Regions from separate parts of the Bacillus sp. SORGH_AS_0510 genome, predicted to be linked through region 1. Evidence: a T-box and tRNA genes for the amino acid it is inferred to sense, from the RefSeq annotation. Region 1 holds a T-box; the other holds one or more tRNA genes.

What was found. The T-box of region 1 lies ahead of QE429_RS08680 (valine--tRNA ligase). A T-box ahead of a tRNA ligase gene usually reads a tRNA of that ligase, here a tRNA-Val.
Region 2: it has a tRNA-Val gene. The T-box ahead of QE429_RS08680 (valine--tRNA ligase) is inferred to sense a tRNA for this amino acid. The anticodon was not compared.

Annotation. Positions count from the first base shown of each region.
Region 1 is NZ_JAUTAU010000001.1:1,718,256-1,732,928, forward strand. It holds gene ysxE (spore coat protein YsxE) at 1-935, shown strand, start outside; gene QE429_RS08675 (hypothetical protein) at 954-1,145, opposite strand; T-box leader at 1,305-1,543, shown strand; gene QE429_RS08680 (valine--tRNA ligase) at 1,601-4,243, shown strand; gene QE429_RS08685 (bifunctional folylpolyglutamate synthase/dihydrofolate synthase) at 4,319-5,641, shown strand; gene QE429_RS08690 (sensor domain-containing diguanylate cyclase) at 5,710-7,428, shown strand; gene QE429_RS08695 (hypothetical protein) at 7,472-8,626, opposite strand; gene QE429_RS08700 (type II secretion system protein) at 8,626-9,096, opposite strand; gene QE429_RS08705 (type IV pilus modification PilV family protein) at 9,110-9,544, opposite strand; gene QE429_RS08710 (hypothetical protein) at 9,789-10,490, shown strand; gene QE429_RS08715 (G5 domain-containing protein) at 10,512-11,837, shown strand; gene QE429_RS08720 (GspE/PulE family protein) at 11,853-13,514, shown strand; gene QE429_RS08725 (type IV pilus twitching motility protein PilT) at 13,526-14,575, shown strand; gene QE429_RS08730 (type II secretion system F family protein) at 14,568-14,673, shown strand, end outside.
Region 2 is NZ_JAUTAU010000001.1:140,586-155,258, forward strand. It holds rRNA gene QE429_RS00815 (16S ribosomal RNA) at 1-430, opposite strand, end outside; tRNA gene QE429_RS00820 (tRNA-Ala) at 590-665, opposite strand; tRNA gene QE429_RS00825 (tRNA-Pro) at 678-754, opposite strand; tRNA gene QE429_RS00830 (tRNA-Arg) at 762-838, opposite strand; tRNA gene QE429_RS00835 (tRNA-Leu) at 852-940, opposite strand; tRNA gene QE429_RS00840 (tRNA-Gly) at 946-1,020, opposite strand; tRNA gene QE429_RS00845 (tRNA-Leu) at 1,035-1,119, opposite strand; tRNA gene QE429_RS00850 (tRNA-Lys) at 1,135-1,210, opposite strand; tRNA gene QE429_RS00855 (tRNA-Thr) at 1,382-1,457, opposite strand; tRNA gene QE429_RS00860 (tRNA-Val) at 1,629-1,704, opposite strand; rRNA gene rrf (5S ribosomal RNA) at 1,717-1,833, opposite strand; rRNA gene QE429_RS00870 (23S ribosomal RNA) at 1,915-4,850, opposite strand; rRNA gene QE429_RS00875 (16S ribosomal RNA) at 5,202-6,739, opposite strand; gene lysS (lysine--tRNA ligase) at 7,081-8,580, opposite strand; gene dusB (tRNA dihydrouridine synthase DusB) at 8,774-9,775, opposite strand; gene QE429_RS00890 (helix-turn-helix domain-containing protein) at 9,790-9,996, opposite strand; gene folK (2-amino-4-hydroxy-6-hydroxymethyldihydropteridine diphosphokinase) at 9,948-10,475, opposite strand; gene folB (dihydroneopterin aldolase) at 10,475-10,837, opposite strand; gene folP (dihydropteroate synthase) at 10,830-11,609, opposite strand; gene cysK (cysteine synthase A) at 12,203-13,132, opposite strand; gene QE429_RS00915 (peptidyl-prolyl cis-trans isomerase) at 13,290-14,189, opposite strand; gene hslO (Hsp33 family molecular chaperone HslO) at 14,211-14,673, opposite strand, start outside.

The DNA.
Region 1 (14,673 bases):
CCCATAAAGGGACATTTGCCTTAAAGAAAATCAATCCTGCTATTGGGACGGATTTCATTCGTCATGTGCATCTACTTTATCAAAAAGGGTTTAATCGAATCGTGCCAATTTATCCGACGATGGACGGCAGGTATGCCGTGCTTCACGAGAATGAATTGTATTATCTGATGCCCTGGATGTCTAATGATGTAACAAGTAACCGTGAAACTACCAATCAGCAATTATTTCGCGAATTAGCAAGGCTCCATACTCTTTCGGCAAAAGAAGTAACGGTCAATAAAGAAGAACGAACGGAGCATTATGAAAAAACGATTCAGCAAATGGAAAAACATCAAGAATTCCTTGAGGGCTTTATCGATCAATGTGAAAAAAAGACCTACATGTCACCGTTTGAACTGTTGTATTGCATGTATTACAACGAAATAAGCCAGGCGCTAAGGTTTTCCAAGTCAAAGTTTGAAGAATGGTACGAAAACACAAAGGATACTGAAAAAGCTCGCATGGTGATTACGCACGGGAAATTAGCTGCCGAGCATTTCTTATTTGATGATCGCGGGTACGGCTATTTCATTAACTTTGAGAATGCCCGATATGGTTCGCCCATCCATGATCTTCTTCCGTATCTTTCTCGTGCCATCAATACGAGACCGAAGCGGAATGATACAGCGATTGACTGGGTGTATCATTATCTAAAATATTTTCCATACAAGCCGGATGAGAAGCTATTATTCTTCAGCTATTTAGCCCTTCCGATACCGATCATTCAGGTGGCGGAAAGCTATTACCGCAAGCAGAAGCCCAAGAATGAATTGAAGTATGTGACCCAGTTACAACAAAAGTATTGGCATTTAAAGAATTCGGAGTATATTGTGATGAAAATGACGGAAATTGAAAATGCACAGAAAGCAAAAGAAGGAGCCCAGCAGCAGTCATAACTCTGCAAGATGGGCTCCTTAAACTATGTCAAAATAGATAGAAACAGCAATGACAAGAAAACAGGTTAATAGCAATACATCGAAAATAGTTGGTAAAAGCAATGTCCGGATAAATTGAAAAATAGTAAACGGAACAATCAACTGGGCAGCAATCCTTCGGCACGTAATGAACCAAGGTTTGTATTTGTACTTATGAAAATTCCTCTTCATCCCAGAACCTCCCCATTGGGATTTGACATTTATTTATATATATTCCAAATGCCCATAGAAGTTCTCCATTAAATACATACAGTATAAAAAATAAAAAAATTGGTTATCATGATTGACGTCAAACCCTTTTTTTCGGTAGTATAACTATATAATTTAAAAAACAAAGCATAGACAGGGAAGAGTACGATGCCATCCTGCTTTTAGAGAGGGAAATCATTAGCTGAAAGATTTCCTAAGAGGAACATCAGAAGGTCGCCCTAGAGCTTCTTTAGCGAACGGATTCAATGATCCTATTAGTTGAAGACGGATGAAATCCGTTATCCCGTTAAGTGCCAATCCAGTTTTTTATGGATTGGAAAAAAGGTGGTACCGCGAAGCAAACTCCATTCGTCCTTTTATGACGATTGGGGTTTTTTGTTTTTCAGTGGAAAGGATTACAAGAAGGAGGAAGTAACATGGAAACAAAAGGATTAACAATGCCAACGAAGTACGATCCACAGACAATAGAAAAAGGTCGTTATGACTGGTGGCTGCAAGGAAAGTATTTTGAAGCGAAAGATGATGAGGGAAAACAACCGTATACCGTTGTTATTCCACCACCAAACGTAACAGGAAAGCTTCACCTAGGTCACGCATGGGATACAACCCTTCAAGATATCGTTACACGAATGAAACGGATGCAAGGCTATGATGTCCTTTGGCTTCCTGGTATGGACCATGCCGGAATTGCCACACAGGCAAAGGTAGAACAGAAACTGCGCAGTGAAGGCAAGAGCCGTTACGATTTAGGCCGTGAAAAGTTTGTTGAAGAGACATGGAAGTGGAAGGAAGAATATGCTTCACACATCCGTCAGCAATGGTCAAAGCTTGGCTTAGGTCTTGATTACAGCCGTGAGCGTTTCACATTAGATGAAGGCTTATCAGATGCGGTTCGCGAAGTATTCGTTACCCTTTATAATAAAGGCCTAATCTATCGCGGCGAATATATCATTAACTGGGACCCTTCAACAAAAACAGCCCTATCTGACATTGAAGTTATCTACAAAGATGTTCAGGGTGCCTTTTACCATATGAAATATCCATTAGCAGATGGTTCTGGCTCGATCGAGGTTGCAACTACACGTCCAGAAACCATGCTTGGTGATACAGCGGTTGCGGTACATCCGGAAGACGATCGCTACAAGCATTTGATTGGAAAAACAGTCATTCTGCCAATCGTTGGCCGTGAAATTCCAATTGTTGCAGACGATTATGTAGATATGGACTTCGGTTCTGGGGCAGTAAAAATTACACCTGCACATGACCCGAACGATTTCGAACTAGGGAACCGTCACAATCTTGAGCGTATACTTGTGATGAACGAAGACGGTTCTATGAATGACAAAGCAGGAAAATATAAAGGCATGGATCGCTTCGAATGCCGTAAGCAAATCGTGAAAGACCTTCAAGAACAAGGCGTTCTTTTCAAAATTGAAGAGCATCTTCATTCCGTTGGTCACTCTGAGCGTAGTGGTGCAGTAGTTGAACCATATCTTTCTACACAATGGTTTGTAAAAATGCAGCCGCTCGCTAATGAAGCGATAGCCCTACAAGAGAAAGAAAATAAAGTAAACTTCGTTCCTGACCGTTTTGAAAAAACGTATCTACGTTGGATGGAAAATATCCGCGACTGGTGTATTTCACGTCAGCTCTGGTGGGGACACCGTATTCCAGCTTGGTACCACAAGGAAACAGGAGAAGTTTTTGTAGGTCATGAAGCACCAGCAGACGCAGAGAACTGGGAGCAGGATAAAGACGTACTTGATACTTGGTTCAGTTCAGCATTATGGCCGTTCTCAACCATGGGTTGGCCTAACAAGGAAGCCGCCGATTTCAAACGCTACTTCCCAACAGACGTTCTTGTAACGGGTTACGATATCATTTTCTTCTGGGTATCCAGAATGATTTTCCAAAGTATTGAATTCACTGGCGAGCGTCCATTCAAAGATGTTCTGATCCACGGTTTGGTTCGGGATGAACAAGGTCGCAAAATGAGTAAATCGCTTGGAAACGGTGTCGATCCAATGGATGTGATTGATCAATACGGGGCAGACTCCTTACGATACTTCCTATCAACAGGATCGTCACCAGGTCAGGACTTACGCTACAGCACCGAAAAGGTAGAGGCAACTTGGAACTTTGCGAATAAAATTTGGAATGCTTCCCGTTTTGCCTTAATGAACATGGATGGCCTAACCTACGAAGAAATTGATTTCAGTGGTGAAAAATCAGTAGCAGATAAGTGGATTTTAACAAGATTAAATGAAACGATCGACCACGTAACAAAGCTTTCTGACCGCTATGAATTCGGTGAAGTAGGCCGCGCGCTATACAACTTCATTTGGGATGACTTCTGTGACTGGTACATCGAAATGGCGAAACTTCCATTATACGGTGAAGATGAAGCGGCTAAGAAAACCACTCGTTCCATTTTAGCTTATGTATTAGACCAGACGATGCGTCTATTACATCCGTTCATGCCATTCATTACCGAGGAAATTTGGCAGAACCTTCCACATGCTGGAGAGTCCATTACGACAGCTGCATGGCCAGAAGTAAAGCCAGAGCTTTCCGATGAACAGGCTGCACAAGATATGAAGCTTCTCATGGAAATGATTCGTGCGGTACGAAATATTCGTGCGGAAGTAAACACACCAATGAGCAAGAAAATTAAAATGCTGGTTAAAGCGAAGGACGAACAAGTTCTAAAAGCGATTGAAACGAATCGCAGCTATATCGAGCGCTTCTGTAATCCAGAGGAATTACAAATGGGCATCGATATGGAATCACCTGAAAAAGCGATGACGGCTGTTATTACAGGCTTAGAAATCATTCTTCCGCTTGAAGGTTTAATTAATATCGACGAAGAAATCGCTCGTCTTGAAAAAGAATACGAGAAGTTAAATAAAGAAGTAGAACGTGTCCAAAAGAAATTAAGCAATGAAGGCTTCATGAAAAAAGCACCTGAAAGTGTCGTTGCTGAAGAGCGTGCCAAAGAACAGGACTATCTAGAAAAGAGAGGCATTGTTGAAGCACGCATTAAAGAATTAAGAGGGTAATAACAGTTGGTGAGGCGAATTCCAGATTGGAATTCGTCTTCCCTTTATAAAAAGAAACTAAATGGGGTGTCAGGAATGTTTACAACATATAAAGAAGCCCTTGACTGGATCCATGCAAGATTACGGCTTGGAATTAAGCCGGGTTTAAAACGGATGGAATGGATGATGGACAAGCTGGGGTCCCCTGAAAACAAGATCAAAACGATTCATGTAGGTGGGACAAACGGAAAAGGGTCAACGGTCACCTATCTCCGCAATATTTTAGAAGCAGCAGGCTATACAGTTGGTACCTTTACCTCACCATATATCGAGCAATTTAATGAAAGAATTAGTGTCAACGGAAAACCAATCTCAGATGAGGAATTAGTCAAACTCGCAAATGTGATTCGCCCATTGGCAGACGAATTAGAAGAAACAGAGCTTGGTGGACCGACTGAATTCGAAGTCATCACCGCTATGTCTTTTTATTATTTTGCTGAGATGGGAAAAGTGGACGTGGTTGTTTACGAAGTAGGGTTAGGGGGACGATTTGATTCTACGAATATCATTCATCCACTAACCTCAATTATTACCAATATCGGTTTGGATCACACGAATATCCTTGGAAACACTTATGAGGAAATTGCTTTTGAAAAGGCAGGAATCATTAAGGAACATACTCCAATTTTTACTGCTGTTAAACATCCAGGCGCCTTAAAGGTAATTGAAAAACAAGCTGAAAACATGAAGGCCCCTATTTACCGATTGAACAAGGAATTCTTTATCAGTGAACACGAATCAAAGGCAAAGGGCGAGATCTTCAATTTAACGACACCAACACAAACCTTGTATGGGATTGAAATCAGTATGATCGGTAAGCATCAAACTGAAAATGCAGCCCTTGCTGTCTGTGCTGCGGAATACTTAAATCAAGAGGGCTCGTTTGCAATTTCCGAACAAGCCATTCGCGATGGTTTAAAAAATGCCTACTGGCCAGGAAGATTTGAAATCTTATCAGATAAACCGTTAGTTATTATCGATGGGGCTCACAATGAGGAAGGAATTACTGCCTTAGTACATGAGTTATCCACCAGATACCACGAAAGAAACATTCATATTGTATTTGCAGCATTAAAGGATAAAAAGCTGGATGAAATGATTGCTAAGCTCGACCAAGTGGCTAATCAGATTTCCTTTGTCAGCTTTGATTTTCCGCGAGCAGCGGCTGGAGAAGAATTACTGAAAATCAGCCAGTCCTCTAATAAAGTGGCTGTTTCGGACTGGAAAACCTATTTATTAGAGGAAATCGAGACTCTAGATTCTACTGGTATGCTCGTAATCACTGGTTCACTCTATTTTATTTCTGAGATTAAACCACATTTATGTAAATATTTGAAAAATATGACGATTTCTTTGTGACAAGCCAATATAAAAGTGGTAAAATATTTTTATCTTGAATTAATGATAATTAGAGGAGGTGGGTTTAGATGGTTAAACCACAAACAAAAAAAGCGATATTTCTTGCATGGTTCTTAATAGTTCCAGCAGGTCTGTGGTTTACTTATCAAGCGTATCCTCCTGATATTTCCGGGTATTGGATAGATCTATTGGCATTTTTACTGTTAACCTCTGTGGTTGCCTCCATGCCAATTGTTATTAATGAAACGTTTATTTTTTTAATTCAATGGGTGGCCCTAGCTACCTTTTTGCGGTTTGGCTTGTTTATTGAAATTATCTTTGCACAAATTGCGGTTGTTGTATTATTGCTAAAGCTAAGGATACTTCGTAAAGGAGAGTATTTCCGCCTGCCGCTTAACCTGATTATGTTCTTTTTTGTTTCATTTTTAAGTGGTGCATTTTACTATTTAGTAGGAGGCCGAACAGGTCTCGGGCTACAAACTAATGCTAATTTTTTGTTACTTGCTGGCTTGTATGCAGTTTTAAGCTACACCTTAAATCAAATCATTCTAGCTTTTAACGTATATGTCATCTATAAAATTAAGGGATCTTTTTTTGGAAAAGAATTATTTGTTGAGACAATTACAACAATTATTACCTTCCCAATTGGATTTGTTTTGTACATTCTCTATAATAATAACCAGGTAGGCTTACTTTCTCTACTATTTGTTGGAGTTCCGTTTGTAAGCCTATCTATGGTTTTTAATCTGTATTATTCTAGTGAAAAAATCAATGAGTACCTGCAAAAAGCAGCGGAAATTGGCCACAAGATGGCCGAAAAGCTACTTACAAACGATGTAGTTGACCTATTCATCCAAAAGTTAACTGAAATGCTGCCAGTTGATTATGCCTATATCCTTGAGGCTAATGGTGATGAACTGAAATTGATTCGCCACCTTGAATCTGGGAATACGATTTCAAATGTCAAACATTCAATGAGTATCCATGAAGGAATTAGTGGGATGGTTTGGGCTAACCGAAAGGCTTTTTTATTTAAAGCAAAGAAGGATTGGATCCAATATTCAAATGACTACATTCCAAAAGATGCTGAAAGCATTCTGGGTGTTCCTATTATTAGAAGTAAAAAGTTAATTGGGGTCTTATTGTTAGCATCTAGAAAAAAACGTGCATATGAAAAATCTCAGCTAATGATAATTGATATTCTATGTTCTCATTTTGCCATCGCAATAGAAAATGCCCGTCATTATGAATTAACAAAGAGACAGAGTGAAAGGTGTTCTTTAACGAACTTATACAATTACCGCTACTTTGAGAACATGCTAACTGAGGAATATGAGAAACTCACTCGGTTTGAGCGTAAAGTGTTGTCATTAATCATTCTCGATATTGACCACTTTAAACAGGTAAATGATACCTACGGTCATCAAAGCGGAAACGAAATCCTTTGTGAACTGGCAAAACGTCTAAGTAATCTTGCTGGAGGACTTGGAACTGTAGCCCGTTATGGTGGCGAAGAGTTTGTTGTCCTGCTACCAGATGTAACAAAAGAAGAAGCATATCAAATGGCTGAACTCATCCGTCAATCCATCGCAAACTGGCCGTTTTGTATAAGTCAGTCATTAGATCAGAAGCATCAACAGGTGAAAATCACCGCTTCTATCGGAGTGGCAACTGCGCCGGAAGATGCTGAAGATCCATTAGCATTGATACGTCATGCAGACAGAGCTCTTTATGTTGGGGCTAAGAGGGCTGGACGCAATCGGGTGGCGGAGTATTCTTCATGTTAAAAAGGAGTGAGACTGTTTATAAAACAGTCTCACTCCTTTTTGTTTATTTATAATCAACATTATTGATTACTGTATTTATATCATCTCCCCAGTTAATTTGGAAAGTTGAAGGGATGTAAGTTCCACATTCTGATTTAAAGACTGCGTCGGTTACCCTATAAGGAGACGTCGTACTACCATTTACTTTCCCATATACTAATAACTTCCCTGCTGGATTACTTGTAGAAACGGAAATGCTCCCAGCAGTCAAATCGCCTCGTACACACATTTTAGAGGAAGATCCTATTGATAACGATTTAGCCACTGTGGCATTTCCTCCAATCTGTATTCTAGATGTACCATAAATATCTAAATGGCCACCGAAATATGCATTATCCTTAGTTTCCACTTTAAAATTCAATGCCTTATTCATATTATTTCCGATGGAAATTGGTCCCTCAGCATGAATGGAAATATTACTTTTATTATTTTCATTACCTGTCCCAACTTGAGTAAATGAACCTGTAGTATAAATAGTTTGAGTTGACTTTTTAAATAGATTATTTCCATTGAAATTCCCGTTTCCAATTATATAAACTTCGGTGCAATCCAGAGTAGTACATCCAGCTTTAGGCTTTAGAATTTCATTATAGCTTGGTAGAGAATAGGTACCAGAAGTACCACTGTTTGCCAAATTAGAAATAGTATCTAAATTTATTGACATTTTAGCCGTAAGTTTGGATCCGCTACTTGTTGTATTTTCCTGACCAAGAATATCAAATGTAATAAAAACTTTGCTAGCATTCAAATCAGTACCTGGTGTAGCTATTAAATTACTAATCGTAAATGAAGCATTAGTATCACTTATTGGAATTGCCGCTTGTGTACTACCTATGGGAAAGCTTTTTTGTATTTCATCTGCAAGAACAATTGCTGTCTGTTTTTTGAAATTTGCCGTAGGTGTTGCTGTCATTATTGCCTTTACTCTATCGTTTACAACACTTTGTTTAGACTCAAATAGATTTTGAACCGCTACTTGATAATATGTTACGCCCATTTCGGCAGTATCGATCGAAAGTGATTTCTTTTCTACCACTTGGTTTTGCTTCACACTTGAAAAGGCTTGACCCATGAAAGACAGAAACACGACCATAAAAATTACTACTATTAGCAAAACTGTAACAAGTGCATAACCTTGTTCACTCTTAGTGATTAACATTAATAACCAACCCCTTTCATTCGAAAAAGAAATGTACTTATAGTCAGATTATTTCCTGGATTGTTTTTATCACTAGTATTTATATTAAGTTTGATGTCAGATTTGTTGGGTTCAATATTAATCGGTCCAGAACCTTGATTAATAGAGTCAACTATTATATCAATCTTGTAACAAATTTGTGAATGGCTAAATACTTGTGTTTGAGTTGCAGTAGAGGTGTCTTTTTGATAGTTAACAGTTATATCACAATTGGAAGATTTGATTGAATAATTAATATTTGTTTGATGTATCTTTTTAAGGTTGGTAATAAGAATGTTTGTTTCCTGCTGCATAGAGTTTCTGGATATTGCTTTTTTAGAATAAGAATAGCCCTGAAAAAAAACATTCGAAATAACAACACCAATAATTGAAAGAATTGCTACTGCAATTAAAACCTCGATAAGTGTTATGCCTCGTTCATTTCGACTCAATAAATAACCTCTCCTATCTAAGAACATAACCATATGTTTCACTAACAAGCTTACCTTTCTTATTAAATAATTGAACTCTGATTAGATGTGCTTTAGTTACTTTGGATTCTTTACTAGGTAAAATGTTTATCCTAATAGTCACATCATAGTTGTTTTTTGTTGTATAAAAATAATAATAGACACCTTCTGTTTTTTTATTACTAGGCAAATCATCTAAGGTGTCATTTGTAGGATCGACAAGAAATGCTTTCAGATCATCCATGCCTTGCCATTCAATAAGTACTTCTTTTGCGGTATTAATTGCTTGGGTTTTACTTTCATTCTGATTATTCATAAATCCCATTTGAGGAAAAAAGCTCATAAAAGATAAAAAGATAATTGATAATAATGTAATTGATATTAATACCTCAATGAGTGTTAATCCATCTTCATTTTTGATTTCGTTCATAAATAATTCTTTCCCTTCAGGGCGTTTTGTCATATAGAAGTAAAAGTTTTTTTAGTTTAGCATAAATTTTAGTAGTTTTGACCTATTATTAATTTCCAGTCCTTTTAAAATAGTTAATAGTATTATACAATATTTAGTAGGCGTTTTTTGTCTAATTTTTGAAGAAATCGATAAAAAATATAAGACTTTGCAAAAAAATGTAGTTAAATAGTATAAAGGATTGTTAATTAGAGGGTGGTATTGGATGATATCAATTATATGGGCCTTAAGTTCTATGTTTGTGTTTTTTCTCATTATTGCTTTTTTACCGCTGGGATTGACGATAAAAGGGAAATTTCTGCTTTCGTTTGTTTGTTTTTTGTTTGCTCTAGGAGGGCTTGCCTCAGTAGTCTCATTTCCTTTATGGCAAACGGTATTAATGTTAGGGGTATTAATCATACTTGCAGCATATTTCTTGGTAACCCGCTTAGGAACTTTACTATTGAAACAAACTCCTAGTTTCCAGAAAGAATGGTCAAAAGAAATAATTAATCCTTTTTCTAATTCAAAATTTGTTTTTGAGCAAGGTGACACTTCACTTGACTTAACTGATCTGAGTCAATCAGAATCGTCCTTTGAAGATAACCTAACTCCCCCAGTCTTATCGATTCAACCACTAGATAATGAGCAGGAAGTAGAGAAAATTGAGAGTTACTTACTTGAAGAGGACATCTCAATCTTTCTAGAGAAAGAGTCCGAATCTGAAGTTGTTGAGTTACGTGAAGAAGAGCCAGAAGTTGGCTATTTATCTGAAATAGAGAGTTTAATAGATGAGGAAATTGTTGAAAAGGAAGAGAAGATAAACAGAGATTGGTTAGAAGAGCTGGATGATCTTTTGCCACTTGATGAAGTTGCTGCAGAAAAAGCAGATATTGAGGAAGAGAAAAAGATCTCATTACTAAAATAATGTTGGGGGGTGGCAGATAATTTGAAAGCAAATAAGCAAATGTTAAAGGTGTTTGTGGTTTTATTTTTTGGTACAGCATTTATTTTTAGCTTTTCCCATTATGGTGCCAAAGCATTTGAAAATATGACAAATGCCGATGGGAGATATTCTGATGGAACAGCAATAGGGGATCTTGATGTTTCAGGAAAATCAGAAGAAGAGGCTATGAATCTACTAGAACAAAAGTATATGAATTGGACAAAGGAAGCATCAATGGAGTTACAATACGGTGAAATGGCTGCCTCTATTGACTTAACTGTGTTCCATTTAGATGCAAAGCAAACAATCGACTCTATTAGAGATGGACAGAAAAATACAGCTATTATTGCAACGGAAAAGCAACAGGTAATCAAACAAGTGAACGTACTTTTTCCACAAGTAGCAACTAATGAGCTTGATATAGACAAACTCACTCAAGATTTAAACCAAACTGCATCACAATTCGAAACAGTTGCGCATTCGTTTAATCTTTACGATAATTACCTGTTATCTAGTCAAAGTACGAAATTAAATACTGCCATCCTAGATTTAAATGAAATTCCTAAAGAGTTGCTTACAGTGATTGAAGAAGATCCGAAAATTGAACTGAAACAAGATGCTTCATTTTCATTACTAGAGTGGGTAAAGGCACATAATGTGCAAGATCCATATACAGTAGATGTTTTAGCTACAGGTATTTATCAAGCAATCTTGCCAACAAACTTTTCAATCATTGAAAGAAATATCAGTAGTTCACTACCAGAGTTTGCAACCTTGGGGTTTGAGGCAAAAGTGAATGCTGAGAGAAATGTGAATTTAATACTAGCTAATCCCAATAAGACAACGTACACACTAGCACTACAATTACAGGGGGAAAAGTTAGTAGTTACCCTAACAGGTCAAAAGTTTGCCTATAATTATAAAATCAGCACAAAAGACGAACAGAAGCTTAAATTTAAAACCATTGTCCAATATAGTCCTCTACTCCTTCCAGGTAAAACCAAGGTGCAAACATCGGGAGTTGAGGGTCAAGTAATTAAGGTGTACCGAGACGTATACCAAGGTGGAGCGTTTCTTAAAAGTGAGTTAATCTCAGAGGATTATTATCCTCCATCTTATCAAGTTGAGATTCATGGTCTTGCTGGAAGTGAGCAGGTATCAACACCTCCTACTACGACAACAAGCACTCAGACGACAGTTCCAAATAGTTCTACAGTCAACCAGACAAAAACCCAGGCACAAACACAAAATCAACCAACTACAGAATCGAATCAACAAGAATCAAATGATAGTGATTTATGGGGAAAGCCGAATGAAGAACCTAAATAAAAGTAGGGATCAATTATGAGACAAGTTCGAAAACGACTAGGTGATTTGTTAATAGAAGTAGGGCTTATTACTCCTGAACAACTCCAAATTACATTGGAGGAAAAGGCAAAAAACCAAAAAATCGGGGAGGCCTTGCTTCAAAGAGGTTTTATTACTGAACAACAATTAATAGAAGTACTCGAATTTCAATTGGGTATCCCGCATATTAGCTTATTTAACTATCCTTTTGATACAAATCTTTTTTCCCTAATTTCTAAAGAGTCGGCTAGAAGAAATTTAATTATTCCACTAAAAAGAGATGGGAATAAGCTTTATGTAGCTATGGCTAACCCAATGGATTTTATAGTGATTGATGATTTACGACTTTCTACCGGATTTCAAATCCAGCCAGCCATCGCCACAAAAGATGATATTCTTCGTGCCATTAATAAATATTACAACGTAGATGATGCCTTCGATGAACTGTTGGGAGAATTAAAGCAAACTGAAAAAGGACGTCCTGAGGATGTAACGGATCTTGATTCACCAATTGTGCGTCTTGTGAACCAGATCCTTTCAAATGCTGTCATTCAAAAAGCGAGTGATATTCATATTGATCCTCAGGAAACGAAGGTGGTCATACGGTATCGTGTGGATGGCGTTTTAAGAGTAGAACGTTCTTTGCCACGCCATATGCAAGGGGTATTAACGGCTAGAATAAAAATAATGTCCAATCTAGATATAACTGAACATAGGATTCCACAGGATGGTCGAATTAAGTTGAATCTTGATTTCCATCCTGTGGACCTTCGAGTATCTACGCTTCCAACAGTTTATGGGGAGAAAATTGTTATGCGTCTCCTTGATATGGGCTCGACACTTAATGATTTAAGTAAGCTTGGGTTCAATAAACTTAACCTAAATAGGTTTAATGAAATGATTGAAAAGCCCACTGGGATTGTCCTTATTACAGGTCCAACTGGATCTGGTAAATCCTCTACACTTTATGCAGCTTTAAATAAGTTAAATGAGGAAACGGTCAATATCATTACAATTGAAGATCCTGTTGAATATCAATTAGAAGGAATCAATCAAATACAAGTAAACACGAATGTAGGAATGACTTTTGCTGCTGGATTAAGATCAATCCTACGTCAAGATCCAAACATTATCATGGTGGGGGAAATACGTGATAAGGAAACAGCCGAGGTTGCCATTCGTGCCTCATTAACAGGTCACTTAGTATTAAGTACCCTTCATACCAATGATTCAATAGGAACAGTAACAAGGTTAATTGATATGGGTGTAGAACCTTTCTTACTAGCTTCTTCCTTGAGTGGAATTGTAGCACAGCGGCTTGTTCGTAAAGTGTGTCGTGACTGTCAGGAAACTCTAGAACCCTCCAAACGAGAGCATGAAATTTTTGCTAGGCGTGGAATGAAGATAGAAAAAGTTACGAAGGGAAAAGGCTGTTCCTCGTGTAATATGACCGGTTATAAAGGACGTATAGCACTCCATGAAGTCTTAGTCATTAATGACGAGATGAGTCGTGCCATGATGAACGGAGAATCATTTCAAAAGCTAAAAGAACTTGCCACTAAAAATAAAACCATTTTCTTACTTGATGATGGATTATTGAAAATAAAGCAGGGGTTAACAACCACAGAAGAAGTATTAAAAGTAGCAATTCTGGAGTAGGAGATAAGGGCATGCAAGAAAAAATAGATTCAATTTTAAGAGCTGCGATCGAATACAAGGCCTCCGATGTACATCTAACAGTAGGAGTACCGCCGGTCATGCGTATCAATGGTGATTTAAGAAGATACGGTTCAGAACCATTGCTTCCAGTTGATACCGAGGGAATGGCACAAGCCATTATCCCAGAAAACCTTTGGGATCATTTTAAGGAAAAAGGTGAACTGGATTTCTCCTATGGTGTTCCAGGAAGCTCACGATTCCGTGTTAATGCCTATCACCAGAGAAAAAGCGTTTCATTAGCCTTAAGGGTCGTGGCCTCAAAAGTCCCTTCAATTGAGGAATTAGATTTACCTGAAATAATCCCTAAATTAGTAGAAAAACCTCAAGGGCTTATCCTTGTTACCGGACCAACTGGTAGTGGTAAATCCACAACCCTTGCTTCAATGATTGATTATATGAACCGTACCATGCGGAAGCATATTATTACTCTTGAAGATCCGATTGAATACTTGCATCGTCATGGAAACTCAATTATTGACCAACGTGAAGTTGGTTTTGATACAAGCAATTATGCCAGTGGTTTAAAAGCCGCTCTCCGTCAAGATCCTGATGTTATTCTTGTTGGAGAGATGCGTGATTTGGAGACAATGTCTATTGCGATTACTGCTGCAGAAACTGGCCATCTTGTACTAGGTACGCTTCATACTTCAAGTGCACCTACCACAATTAACAGGATTATTGACGTTTTTCCATCTGCTCAGCAGCCACAAATACGTATTCAATTAGCTTCGGTATTGGTAGGTGTTATTTCTCAGCGTTTATTCCCAACTGCAGATAAAAAGGGAAGAAAAGCTGCTACGGAAATTCTGGTTAATAACGCAGCGATTGCAAACTTAATCAGAAATGAGAAAATCCATCAAATTCAAAGTACAATACAAACCTCACGTGCCCAAGGCATGCACACACTTGAAATGAGTATCAGAGACCTAATTGATCGGAATGTGATACAAAAGGAAGCAGCTTCACAATACCTACAAGAAAAGATGATGATGAATGGCTAGGTTTAAATATTCGGGTCGAGATCGAAGGGGGAAGCGCCAGGGTACTGTTACGGCTACATCTAAGCGGGAAGCCATGATGAAGCTGAAGGAAGAAGCAA
Region 2 (14,673 bases), 1.6 Mb from region 1:
GAGCTTTACGACCCGAAGGCCTTCATCGCTCACGCGGCGTTGCTCCATCAGACTTTCGTCCATTGTGGAAGATTCCCTACTGCTGCCTCCCGTAGGAGTCTGGGCCGTGTCTCAGTCCCAGTGTGGCCGATCACCCTCTCAGGTCGGCTACGCATCGTCGCCTTGGTGAGCCGTTACCTCACCAACTAGCTAATGCGCCGCGGGCCCATCTGTAAGTGTCAGCCGAAACCGACTTTCAGCTTTCCCTCATGTGAGGAAAAGGATTATCCGGTATTAGCACCGGTTTCCCGGTGTTATCCCAGTCTTACAGGCAGGTTGCCCACGTGTTACTCACCCGTCCGCCGCTAACCACCGAAGTGGTTCGCTCGACTTGCATGTATTAGGCACGCCGCCAGCGTTCGTCCTGAGCCAGGATCAAACTCTCCAAGAAAGTTGATTAGCTCATTTTGTTACGTTGGCTAACTTCATTTAAGAAGTTAAATGTTATTGTTTGTTGACGTTTTTGTTTGTTTAGTTTTCAAAGAACAATTTGTCGTATGTGCGACTTTTATATGTTAACAAATAATAAAATTATTGTCAACATGTTTTTTGGTGGAGCCTAGCGGGATCGAACCGCTGACCTCCTGCGTGCAAAGCAGGCGCTCTCCCAGCTGAGCTAAGGCCCCGTAAAATATGAATGGTCGGGAAGACAGGATTCGAACCTGCGACCCCTTGGTCCCAAACCAAGTGCTCTACCAAGCTGAGCTACTTCCCGTAAAATATGGCGCGCCCGAAAGGAGTCGAACCCATAACCTTCTGATCCGTAGTCAGACGCTCTATCCAATTGAGCTACGGGCGCATATATTTAAAAGTGGTGCCGAGGACCGGAATCGAACCGGTACGGTAGTCACCTACCGCAGGATTTTAAGTCCTGTGCGTCTGCCAGTTCCGCCACCCCGGCACATATGGAGCGGAAGACGGGATTCGAACCCGCGACCCCCACCTTGGCAAGGTGGTGTTCTACCACTGAACTACTTCCGCATATTAAGTTTAAATGGTGCGGGTGAAGGGAGTCGAACCCCCACGCCTTGCGGCGCCAGATCCTAAGTCTGGTGCGTCTGCCAATTCCGCCACACCCGCTAAATTCTTTAAAAATGGTGAGCCATGAAGGACTCGAACCTTCGACCCTCTGATTAAAAGTCAGATGCTCTACCAACTGAGCTAATGGCTCTCGAATTAAGATGATTCACTAATCTTTGATTTGCGACGGATGCCCCCGCCTCAGTAAGCTTATTCAAGTAGCAGCTCGGCGTGTGCCCTGATGCTAAATCATTGAAGCTTATTCGAACGGGCTCTACCAACTGAGCTAATGGCTCGTACAAAGATAAATTCTTAGAAAAAATGGTGCCGGCGAGAGGACTTGAACCCCCAACCTACTGATTACAAGTCAGTTGCTCTACCAATTGAGCTACACCGGCAATAGTTTGGAAAAAATATTAAATTGTACACGTTTTCCTTGTTATCGTCATCCTGTCCTCAGAAAGCTTAATCAAGAAGCAGCTCGGTCAGTATGCTGATGATATTTCAGGAAGCTTATTCGGTCGTGCTCTACCAATTGAGCTACACCGGCAAATAATTTGGAAAATATATGGTGGAGGATGACGGGATCGAACCGCCGACCCTCTGCTTGTAAGGCAGATGCTCTCCCAGCTGAGCTAATCCTCCATATAATAGATAGCCTGGCAACGTCCTACTCTCACAGGGACTTTCGTCCCAACTACCATCGGCGCTGAGAAGCTTAACTTCCGTGTTCGGTATGGGAACGGGTGTGACCTTCTCGCCATAGTTACCAGACTATTTTATTTGAGAGTTCGTTCTCTCAAAACTAGATAATGTAGAAGAAAGTTCAATAAACATTTGAGTTCGCTTTAAAACTTGGTTAAGTCCTCGAACGATTAGTATCAGTCAGCTCCACATGTTACCACGCTTCCACCTCTGACCTATCAACCTGATCATCTTTCAGGGTTCTTACTAGCTTGACGCTATGGGAAATCTCATCTTGAGGGGGGCTTCATGCTTAGATGCTTTCAGCACTTATCCCGTCCGCACATAGCTACCCAGCGATGCCTTTGGCAAGACAACTGGTACACCAGCGGTGCGTCCATCCCGGTCCTCTCGTACTAAGGACAGCTCCTCTCAAATTTCCTGCGCCCACGACGGATAGGGACCGAACTGTCTCACGACGTTCTGAACCCAGCTCGCGTACCGCTTTAATGGGCGAACAGCCCAACCCTTGGGACCGACTACAGCCCCAGGATGCGATGAGCCGACATCGAGGTGCCAAACCTCCCCGTCGATGTGGACTCTTGGGGGAGATAAGCCTGTTATCCCCGGGGTAGCTTTTATCCGTTGAGCGATGGCCCTTCCATGCGGAACCACCGGATCACTAAGCCCGACTTTCGTCCCTGCTCGACTTGTAGGTCTCGCAGTCAAGCTCCCTTGTGCCTTTACACTCTACGAATGATTTCCAACCATTCTGAGGGAACCTTTGGGCGCCTCCGTTACTCTTTAGGAGGCGACCGCCCCAGTCAAACTGCCCACCTGACACTGTCTCCCACCCCGATAAGGGGTGCGGGTTAGAATTTCAATACAGCCAGGGTAGTATCCCACCGACGCCTCCACCGAAGCTAGCGCTCCGGCTTCTACGGCTCCTACCTATCCTGTACAAGCTGTACCAAAATTCAATATCAGGCTACAGTAAAGCTCCACGGGGTCTTTCCGTCCTGTCGCGGGTAACCTGCATCTTCACAGGTACTATAATTTCACCGAGTCTCTCGTTGAGACAGTGCCCAGATCGTTACGCCTTTCGTGCGGGTCGGAACTTACCCGACAAGGAATTTCGCTACCTTAGGACCGTTATAGTTACGGCCGCCGTTTACTGGGGCTTCGATTCAGAGCTTCGCTTGCGCTAACCCCTCCTCTTAACCTTCCAGCACCGGGCAGGCGTCAGCCCCTATACTTCGCCTTGCGGCTTCGCAGAGACCTGTGTTTTTGCTAAACAGTCGCCTGGGCCTATTCACTGCGGCTCTTCGAGGCTATTCACCTCAAAAAGCACCCCTTCTCCCGAAGTTACGGGGTCATTTTGCCGAGTTCCTTAACGAGAGTTCTCTCGCTCACCTTAGGATTCTCTCCTCGCCTACCTGTGTCGGTTTGCGGTACGGGCACCTTTTATCTCGCTAGAGGCTTTTCTTGGCAGTGTGGAATCAGGAACTTCGGTACTAAATTTCCCTCGCTATCACAGCTCAGCCTTTACGGAAAGCGGATTTTCCTACTTTCCAGCCTAACTGCTTAGACGCGCATATCCAACAGCGCGCTTACCCTATCCTCCTGCGTCCCCCCATCACTCAAACGATAAAGAGGTGGTACAGGAATATCAACCTGTTGTCCATCGCCTACGCCTTTCGGCCTCGGCTTAGGTCCCGACTAACCCTGAGCGGACGAGCCTTCCTCAGGAAACCTTAGGCATACGGTGGATGAGATTCTCACTCATCTTTCGCTACTCATACCGGCATTCTCACTTCTAAGCGCTCCACCAGTCCTTACGGTCTAGCTTCAACGCCCTTAGAACGCTCTCCTACCACTGACATCTACGATGTCAATCCACAGCTTCGGTGTTACGTTTAGCCCCGGTACATTTTCGGCGCAGAGTCACTCGACCAGTGAGCTATTACGCACTCTTTAAATGGTGGCTGCTTCTAAGCCAACATCCTGGTTGTCTAAGCAACTCCACATCCTTTTCCACTTAACGTAAACTTTGGGACCTTAGCTGGTGGTCTGGGCTGTTTCCCTTTTGACTACGGATCTTATCACTCGCAGTCTGACTCCCACGGATAAGTCTTTGGCATTCGGAGTTTGTCTGAATTCGGTAACCCGATGAGGGCCCCTAGTCCAAACAGTGCTCTACCTCCAAGACTCTAACAACGTGAGGCTAGCCCTAAAGCTATTTCGGAGAGAACCAGCTATCTCCAAGTTCGATTGGAATTTCTCCGCTACCCACACCTCATCCCCGCACTTTTCAACGTGCGTGGGTTCGGGCCTCCATCCAGTGTTACCTGGACTTCACCCTGGACATGGGTAGATCACCTGGTTTCGGGTCTACGACCACATACTCATTCGCCCTATTCAGACTCGCTTTCGCTGCGGCTCCGTCTCTTCAACTTAACCTTGCATGGGATCGTAACTCGCCGGTTCATTCTACAAAAGGCACGCTATCACCCATTAACGGGCTCTAACTACTTGTAGGCACACGGTTTCAGGAACTATTTCACTCCCCTTCCGGGGTGCTTTTCACCTTTCCCTCACGGTACTGGTTCACTATCGGTCACTAGGGAGTATTTAGCCTTGGGAGATGGTCCTCCCTGCTTCCGACCGGATTTCACGTGTCCGGCCGTACTCAGGATCCACTCAGGAGGGAACGAAGTTTCGACTACAGGGTTTTTACCTTCTCTGACGGGCCTTTCCAGGCCGCTTCATCTACCCCGTTCCTTTGTAACTCCATGTAGAGTGTCCTACAACCCCAAGAGGCAAGCCTCTTGGTTTGGGCTATGTCCCGTTTCGCTCGCCGCTACTCAGGGAATCGCGTTTGCTTTCTCTTCCTCCGGGTACTTAGATGTTTCAGTTCCCCGGGTATGCCTTCAATACCCTATGTATTCAGGTAAAGATACTGTTCCATTACGAACAGTGGGTTTCCCCATTCGGAAATCTCTGGATCAAAGCTTACTTACAGCTCCCCAAAGCATATCGGTGTTAGTCCCGTCCTTCATCGGCTCCTAGTGCCAAGGCATTCACCGTGCGCCCTTTCTAACTTAACCTAAAAGGTTTATTACTCTATATATAATAGAGAGAAAACTAAAATGGCGATTACTCGATGTTTCTTGACTTTCTTCTTTACGATTATCTAGTTTTCAAAGAACGAGGCTACTGACTTCAATCACATCATGATTGAGCATCAGAGCTTTTGCATCATGCTGCCTTGCGACGAGCTGAAGAGTTACCTCTTCGAATACGCTATGGCGCAGGAGCAAAGCAAATATTAGAACGTTTAAATCTAGTTGTAAAAGACCAACTAGTCAGAGAGAAATTGCACTCTCAAAACTAAACAAACAGAAAACAATCAAACAAACATGTTTTGTCTGGCTCATAGGTCCAGCTTATATCCTTAGAAAGGAGGTGATCCAGCCGCACCTTCCGATACGGCTACCTTGTTACGACTTCACCCCAATCATCTGTCCCACCTTAGGCGGCTGGCTCCTTACGGTTACCCCACCGACTTCGGGTGTTACAAACTCTCGTGGTGTGACGGGCGGTGTGTACAAGGCCCGGGAACGTATTCACCGCGGCATGATGATCCGCGATTACTAGCGATTCCGGCTTCATGTAGGCGAGTTGCAGCCTACAATCCGAACTGAGAATGGTTTTATGGGATTGGCTAAACCTCGCGGTCTTGCAGCCCTTTGTACCATCCATTGTAGCACGTGTGTAGCCCAGGTCATAAGGGGCATGATGATTTGACGTCATCCCCACCTTCCTCCGGTTTGTCACCGGCAGTCACCTTAGAGTGCCCAACTGAATGCTGGCAACTAAGATCAAGGGTTGCGCTCGTTGCGGGACTTAACCCAACATCTCACGACACGAGCTGACGACAACCATGCACCACCTGTCACTCTGTCCCCCGAAGGGGAAAGTCCTATCTCTAGGAGTGTCAGAGGATGTCAAGACCTGGTAAGGTTCTTCGCGTTGCTTCGAATTAAACCACATGCTCCACCGCTTGTGCGGGCCCCCGTCAATTCCTTTGAGTTTCAGCCTTGCGGCCGTACTCCCCAGGCGGAGTGCTTAATGCGTTAGCTGCAGCACTAAGGGGCGGAAACCCCCTAACACTTAGCACTCATCGTTTACGGCGTGGACTACCAGGGTATCTAATCCTGTTTGCTCCCCACGCTTTCGCGCCTCAGCGTCAGTTACAGACCAGAAAGCCGCCTTCGCCACTGGTGTTCCTCCACATCTCTACGCATTTCACCGCTACACGTGGAATTCCGCTTTCCTCTTCTGCACTCAAGTCCCCCAGTTTCCAATGACCCTCCACGGTTGAGCCGTGGGCTTTCACATCAGACTTAAAGGACCGCCTGCGCGCGCTTTACGCCCAATAATTCCGGACAACGCTTGCCACCTACGTATTACCGCGGCTGCTGGCACGTAGTTAGCCGTGGCTTTCTGGTTAGGTACCGTCAAGGTACCGGCAGTTACTCCGGTACTTGTTCTTCCCTAACAACAGAGCTTTACGACCCGAAGGCCTTCATCGCTCACGCGGCGTTGCTCCATCAGACTTTCGTCCATTGTGGAAGATTCCCTACTGCTGCCTCCCGTAGGAGTCTGGGCCGTGTCTCAGTCCCAGTGTGGCCGATCACCCTCTCAGGTCGGCTACGCATCGTCGCCTTGGTGAGCCGTTACCTCACCAACTAGCTAATGCGCCGCGGGCCCATCTGTAAGTGTCAGCCGAAACCGACTTTCAGCTTTCCCTCATGTGAGGAAAAGGATTATCCGGTATTAGCACCGGTTTCCCGGTGTTATCCCAGTCTTACAGGCAGGTTGCCCACGTGTTACTCACCCGTCCGCCGCTAACCACCGAAGTGGTTCGCTCGACTTGCATGTATTAGGCACGCCGCCAGCGTTCGTCCTGAGCCAGGATCAAACTCTCCAAGAAAGTTGATTAGCTCATTTTGTTACGTTGGCTAACTTCATTTAAGAAGTTAAATGTTATTGTTTGTTGACGTTTTTGTTTGTTTAGTTTTCAAAGAACAATCTCACCGTCGCCCAAAAGCGACTTTATTATCTTACCAAGTTATCAACCGAAAGTCAATAACTTTTTTAATTTCTTTTTTCTTGCTGTGTTACTGTCTCGCAGCAACAGATATTAATATACCACCATTATCACTAGGGCGCAATAGCCTTTTTCGCTTTTATTCTTATTTATCTAAAGTAAAAATATTCATACTAATGATACAAAAGAAAAGTGCCGGTTTTACCCGACACTTTTTCAAAAAATTAACGATGACGCATTAATGGGAATAGTAGGACGTCGCGAATAGATGGTGAGTTGGTTAACAACATTACTAGGCGGTCAATACCGATTCCTAGTCCACCTGTTGGCGGCATTCCATATTCTAATGCTTCGACGAAGTCGTCATCCATCATATGGGCTTCGTCGTTTCCTTGTTCACGTTCTTTTAATTGTGCTTCAAAGCGTTCTCTTTGATCAATTGGATCATTTAGTTCTGTGAAGGCATTCGCATGCTCACGAGCTACAATAAACAATTCAAAACGATCTGTGAAGCGAGGATCTTCCTCATTCTTTTTCGCTAATGGCGAAATTTCTACAGGATGACCGTAAATAAATGTAGGTTGAATCAGTTTCTCCTCAACCTTTTGCTCGAAGAACTCATTAACAATATGACCATAAAGCATGTTATCGTTAATCTCTACGCCGTATTCTTTTGCAAGTTGACGTGCCTCTTCAACACTCATTTCTTTCCAGAAGTCTACACCTGTATATTCTTTAATTGCATCTACCATGTGAAGTCTTTTCCACTCTGGTTTAAGATCTACTTCATAGTCTCCATATTGAATAGTCGTAGTTCCTACAACCTCTTCTGCAATATGTGCAATTAGGTTTTCTGTTAAGCTCATGATATCTCTGTAATCTGCATACGCTTCATACAATTCAATCATTGTGAATTCAGGGTTGTGGCGTGTTGACACTCCCTCATTTCTGAATACGCGGCCGATTTCATACACCTTTTCAAGACCACCAACGATAAGGCGCTTTAAGTGAAGCTCAATTGCAATCCTCATAAATAGTGGCATATCTAAAGCATTATGGTGTGTAATGAACGGTCTAGCGGATGCTCCTCCAGCGATAGAGTGCATCATTGGTGTTTCCACCTCTAAATAGCCGTGGCTATCTAAATAACGACGCATCGATTGAATAATACGGCTTCTAGCAATAAATGTCGCCTTGCTCTCTTGGCTCATGATGAGATCCAAGTAACGCTGACGGTAGCGCTGCTCTACATCTTTCAAACCGTGGAATTTGTCTGGAAGTGGACGAAGTGCTTTTGTTAAGAATTCAAAATTCTCAACCTTTACAGAAAGCTCACCGACTTTGGTTTTAAATAGAGTACCCGTTACGCCGATGATATCGCCTAAATCTGCAGAATCGAATATCTTATACGACTCTTCACCAATTGCATCCTGACGAACATACACTTGAATCTGACCAGTTAAATCTTGAATATGGGCAAATCCGGCCTTCCCTTTACCACGCTTCGTCATAATACGGCCTGCCAAAGAAACAGAAACATTCTGGGCTTCAAGCTCTTCCTTCTCTGTTTCACTATATTGATTAATCAATTCCATTGCGCTGTGAGAACGGTCAAAACGCTTACCGAAAGGATCAAGTCCTTGTTCACGCATACTGCTCATTTTTTCGCGTCTGACCCTCAGTTGGTCATTTAATTCTTCCTGACTCAAAGCTATCAACTCCATTTATTTTTTTATTATGTAAAACGCTAAACAAATCCGCGCATTATCACTTTTTTTACATACTATATTATTTTACACAAACTTAAGAATTCAGACATCAAAAAAGTACGTAAATAGAATAAAAACTGCCAGTTATTCTACTGGCAGCTTCATTCTAAACAAAAATAGTATAGAAAAAGAGAGATTCATTGTCAAATTAACCTACGATTAATTGACTTTGTTCCTTTTCTTCCACTTCAGCAACCAAACCGTTAAGAAGGATGACTAGGTCTTCTCTTGTATTGCACTCATTGATAGCATTGCGGACTGTTCCATTTCCGCGAACACCTTTTAAATACCAAGCGGCATGCTTACGCATTTCCCGTACAGCGATATACTCACTCTTAAGTGCAATAAGACGATCTAGGTGCAGGATGCATACATCAATTTTTTCACGCACAGAAGGCTCTGGCATTAATTTACCTGTTTCTAAATATTGAACCGTACGGTAAATCATCCATGGATTTCCTAGAGCTGCTCTGCCAATCATGACGCCATCAACACCAGTTTCATCTAGCATTCTTTTCGCATCCTGTGGTGTTTGCACATCCCCATTACCGATTACCGGAATGTTAACAGATTGTTTAACTTCACGAATGATATCCCAGTTTGCTTTTCCTTCATACATTTGAACACGCGTACGACCGTGAAGGGCAACTGCCTTACCGCCTGCTCTCTCAACAGCCTGGGCGTTTTGAATCGCAAAAATATGCTCGTCGTCCCATCCCATACGCATTTTAACTGTAACTGGTTTTTCTACCTCTGCAACAACAGCAGAAACCATTTCATAGATTTTATTGGGATCTAACAGCCACTTCGCCCCAGCATCACATTTCGTAATTTTCGGAACCGGACAGCCCATATTAATATCGATGATATCTGCATTCGTGTTTTTATCTACGAATTTCGCTGCTTCTACGAGTGTATCTTTTTCACCGCCAAAAATTTGCAAGCTTAGTGGCTTTTCACGCTCGTCAATATAGAGCATATTCATTGTTTTTTCATTTTTTAAAACGATTCCTTTGTCACTAATCATTTCAGCACAAACTAAGCCTGCTCCAAATTCTTTGACCGTCAAACGGAATGCTGAGTTACATACACCGGCCATTGGTGCTAGGACAACAGGATTTTTCATTTCAATATCGCCGATCTTTAACAACTATTACGCCCTCCTTATTCTTTCGGACTTAAATCATCTATAGTTATTTTTAAGGAGTGAGCAATACGCTCTAGTAAATCTTCTGCAGGCAGACGATTTCCTCTTTCAATCTCTCCTAATATTGACACTGATACACCTAGTTCCCTCGAGAAGCCTTCTTGTGTATAACCTTTTAGCTTTCGATAGGCTCGAATACGTCTTCCCCATTTTTCTGCTTCCATATTCGGACTCCTTCTTTATCAGGTATTGCATTTAACCATGCTGTAAGAGGTTTTTCCATTTCTGGAATACTGATGTTTCGATTTGTTTCTAAAAGCGGAATCATAACAAATGCCCGTTCTAGCATTCTCGGATGCGGAACTACTAGTTTCTCTGTTTCAATATTTTCTTGGTTATAAAGGAGAATGTCAAGGTCAATTGTACGTGGGCCCCATCTTACTTCCCTTTTTCTTCCAAGAACTAATTCTGTTTTCAGACAGACATCTAATAGTTCCATTGCACTAAATGCTGTTCGAATCTCGATTACCATGTTTAAAAATAAATCCTGGTCTTCATAACCAACAGGATCTGTTTCATAGATAGAGGAATAATTTACTAACTCTATCTGTGAATAATCTAATAAATGTTTAATTGCACTCATTAGATTCCCATAGCGATCTCCCATATTAGAACCAAGAGCTATAAATGCTGTATTTTCCACTATGATCTACTCCTCATAATTTCAACTGCAACCGACCGGTAGTGACCAGGAATAGGTGGATCTGGTTTAATCACTTTTACCGTTACATCTTGGACTAATGCAAATTGCTCTAATATACTTGAAGCAATTTGCTCGGCAACAGCTTCCACCAACTTATACGGTTTCCCCTCAACAATCTCCTTGCAAACCTGATAGAGTTCACCGTAATTGACAGAGTGCTCCAGTTCATCTGTTTCTCCTGCTTTTCTTAAGTCAACGGATACAGTTAAATCAACCGCAAATCGTTGTCCTAAGCGATTTTCTTCAGGAAATACACCATGGTATCCGTAAAACTCCATTCTGTTGACAAAAATCTTATCCAAGCGCTTCACCCTTTCCCATTAGCACATCCATCATTTTCGCCATTCTGCTCATTTCCTTAATATCATGCACACGAATGATGTGGCAGCCTTTTTGTATTCCGTAACAGATGGTTGCACCTGTACCCTCCATTCTTTCCTCCACAGGGAGGTTTAAGGCTTGTCCAATTAAGGATTTTCTTGATGTTCCTAAAAGAACGGGATAGCCAAGCATCACTAATTTATCTAGATTCTGCATCGTCAACACATTTTGCTGAAAATCTCGTGCAAATCCGATTCCTGGATCAAGAATAATCTTTTCATCTTTGACCCCTGCTTTTTTTACAATCGCAATACTTTCATATAGGTCATTAATGACATCACGCATGAAAACTTGGTAGTTACGATCATGGCGATTGTGCATTAACACAATGGGAGCATCAAATCGAGCTGCCACGTGCGCCATTTGATCATCTGCCTTCGCACCCCAAATATCATTTATAATATGAGCACCAGCTTCAAGGGCTTGTTTGGCAACCTCTGCCTTATAGGTATCAATAGAGATTGGTATTTGGACATGTTGGGATACAGCCTTAATCATAGGGATGACCCGCTCTAGCTCTTCTTCCACGGAAACAGCTGCAAATCCTGGCCGGGTTGATTCTCCACCAATATCTATTATATCCGCACCGTTCGCAACCATCTCTTTTGCACGAAGGATGGCTTTATCAATGTGATTATATTTCCCACCATCCGAAAAGGAATCTGGAGTGACATTTAGAATGCCCATAATCATGGTTTTCTTTGTAAAGTCTAAGGTATAAGGTCCACAATGGATTTGTCCTTGGTGTGCGTTCAACCCAATTCCTCCTAGCTAAAATATTTCACTCCCTTTATCATACATGAAATGACAAATAGTTTCATATTAAAAGAAAAGCGCAAGCGCCTTGGTCAGCCCCGACAGGCAAATGTTCTTCGGCAAGAAAAGTCGCTCTTTGACTTTACTTGCCGAAGGTTATTTGACCGGTGCTGTAACAATCATCGCTTTATCAAACCATGATTGTTACAAGATACTCATAAAAGAATATTCAGGGTGAAAACTGGCTAGGCGCTGGAGCTGGACAATTCCCGAAGTCGAATTTTATATATTCCTATAAAAAAGGCTCTGTTAAACTTGCCTGTTGATTTCCGCTCCAGACGCGAGCGGTTCGTGGGTGTTTCGGCGGGCCTCCTCGACGCAAGCGTCTGCGGGGTTTCCCCTGAACCATACTCCCACAGGAGTCTTCGTGCCTTCCGTTCCAATTAACAGGATGTATAAATCAACACTGTTCTTTAACACAGCTATAAAAAAAGAAGCACTGGCAATTGCCAATGCCTCCTCCTATTTATTTACTCAACATCATATTGATAAAGTGGTGTACTTAAGTAACGCTCACCGTTATCTGGAATGATCGCTAAGACCTTTTTCCCTTTTCCAAGCTTCTTACCCACTTCTAAAGCTGCATGAATAGCTGCACCTGAAGAGATTCCACCCAAAATTCCCTCTTCCTTCGCTGCACGGCGTGATGCTTCAAAAGCTTCTTCTGTTCCAACCTTTATAATCTCATCATAAATATCGGTATTTAACGTATCAGGAACAAATCCAGCTCCAAGTCCTTGGAGTTTATGCGGGCCTGGTTTTCCACCGGATAATACTGGTGAATCCTGTGGCTCTACCGCATAAATTGTAACCTCTGGGAATTTTTCACGAAGCACACTACCTGCTCCTGAAATGGTTCCACCAGTTCCAATTCCTGAAACGAAAGCATCTAACTGGTCCATTTGTTCAGCAATCTCTTTACCTGTTGTTCTTCTGTGAACTTCAGGATTTGCTTCATTCTTAAATTGCTGTGGTAAGAAGTAACCATGCTCCTTTACAAGTTCCTCCGCCTTAGCAATTGCCCCTTTCATTCCTTCTGGACCAGGGGTTAATACTAATTCTGCACCATAAGCGCGAAGCAAGTTGCGTCTTTCTAAACTCATGGTTTCGGGCATAACAAAAACTGCTTTGTATCCCTTTGCTGCAGCAATCATCGCAAGTCCGATTCCAGTGTTTCCGCTAGTAGGTTCAATGATTGTATCTACTCCAGGCTTGATTAAGCCTTTTTCCTCTGCTGCTTCAATCATTGCTAATGCGATTCGATCCTTTACACTGCTGCCCGGATTAAAATATTCCAGCTTTAAGTAAACCTCAGCGCTATTTTCATCTACTAATCTGTTTAATTTTACAATAGGAGTTTGGCCGACTAATTCGGCAACTGAATTTGCAACACGAACCATATTGGCACCTCTATTCCGAGTATTTTTATTGGATTTATCACAAATTTACCAGTTTTATACTTGTTTTGTCAATCGTTTTAACTCACTAAAATAATTAAATTTTCCGCAAATTTCGTAAAAGAAAAACACAGAAGTTCCCCTGTGTTTTTTCTTCTTCTTAATCTTTGTTTTTATCTTTGCCGTAGAACCATTCTACCCCAGCTTCGTCCCAAAATGTTGAAGCGTTTGCAGGGGTTTTCATTTGCTCAAGGGCAATTTGTCTGCGTATTTGTTCTTTCACTTCATCAAAGGAATAGCTTTTGCCGTTTAGCTTTCCTTCAAGCTTTATTAGGGCATATCCGTCTTCAACCTTTAACGGTTTGCTATATGCTCCCTTTTTCAGCCTTTTAGCCGTTTCGATATATTTTTTTGGATAGCGTTCATCCTCTTCCGTAATATATCCGATATCTCCGCCTTCATTAGCCGAGAATTCCTCAATCGAACGCTCCATGGCCAATGCGGAAAAACTAGACCCATGTGCTAGCTCTTTCGATGCTTTTGTTGCTTCATTTTTTGTTTTCACAATAATATGTGATAGATGATAAGCAGTAGGAACCTTGAAAACACTTTTGTTTTCCGCATAGTACCTTCTCAACTCTTTCGTCGATACTGCCACATCTCTTGTTAAAAGCTCTTCTAACAGAAGGGTGTTACGTATTTCTTCTTTCCACTTTTTCTCGCTCGCATGATTCTTTTGACTAAGTGGATCCACAGTCGTTTGGAGCATTCTAAATTCACGCTCAACCTCTTGATCTGAGATTTTTATTTTGTACTTAGCTGCGGTCTCTGTTACAACCTTCTGATCAATCATTTCCTTTAAAACATCTTTTCCATATTTGGCTTCTAATTCATTTAGCCAATCTTGCCTAGAAATCTCCGTTTTCCCTATTGTTGCAACGCTTTCCTCGCTCATCGCTGCCCCGCTTGCTTCTTTTACTCTTGACTGATAAAAAGCAATCGTTAGGACATTCACCAAAATAAGGGCAGCAATTACCATCCAAAGCTGCTTCTTCCCCAATTTCTTTCCCCCTAGGAATGCTTATTTCGCTTCCTGTTTCATTTCTTCTAATTCTTCTTTAGTAAAAAGATATTTCTCGTTACAGAAGTGACAATGAGCTTCCGCTTGTCCGTCTTCCTCAATCATAGCATCAATTTCAGCTTTCCCTAATCCAATGATCGCATTGGCAAAACGATCCTTCGAGCAGTTACACGCGAATTGTACAGGCATCTTTTCTAATATCTTTACCTGTTCTTTCCCGAATAACTCAGCTAAAATCTCCTCAGGTGTTAACCCTTGCTCGATTAGTTTAGAAACAGGCGGAATGGTTTTTAAGCGTTCCTCTACCTGTGAAATCACAGATTCAGGAGTTCCAGGCATCAATTGAAAAATAAACCCTCCCGCTGCTAAAATGGTATCGTCCGGATTAACCAGCACACCCACGCCTACAGAAGATGGCACCTGTTCAGATGTTGCAAAATAATAGGTAAAATCCTCACCCAAT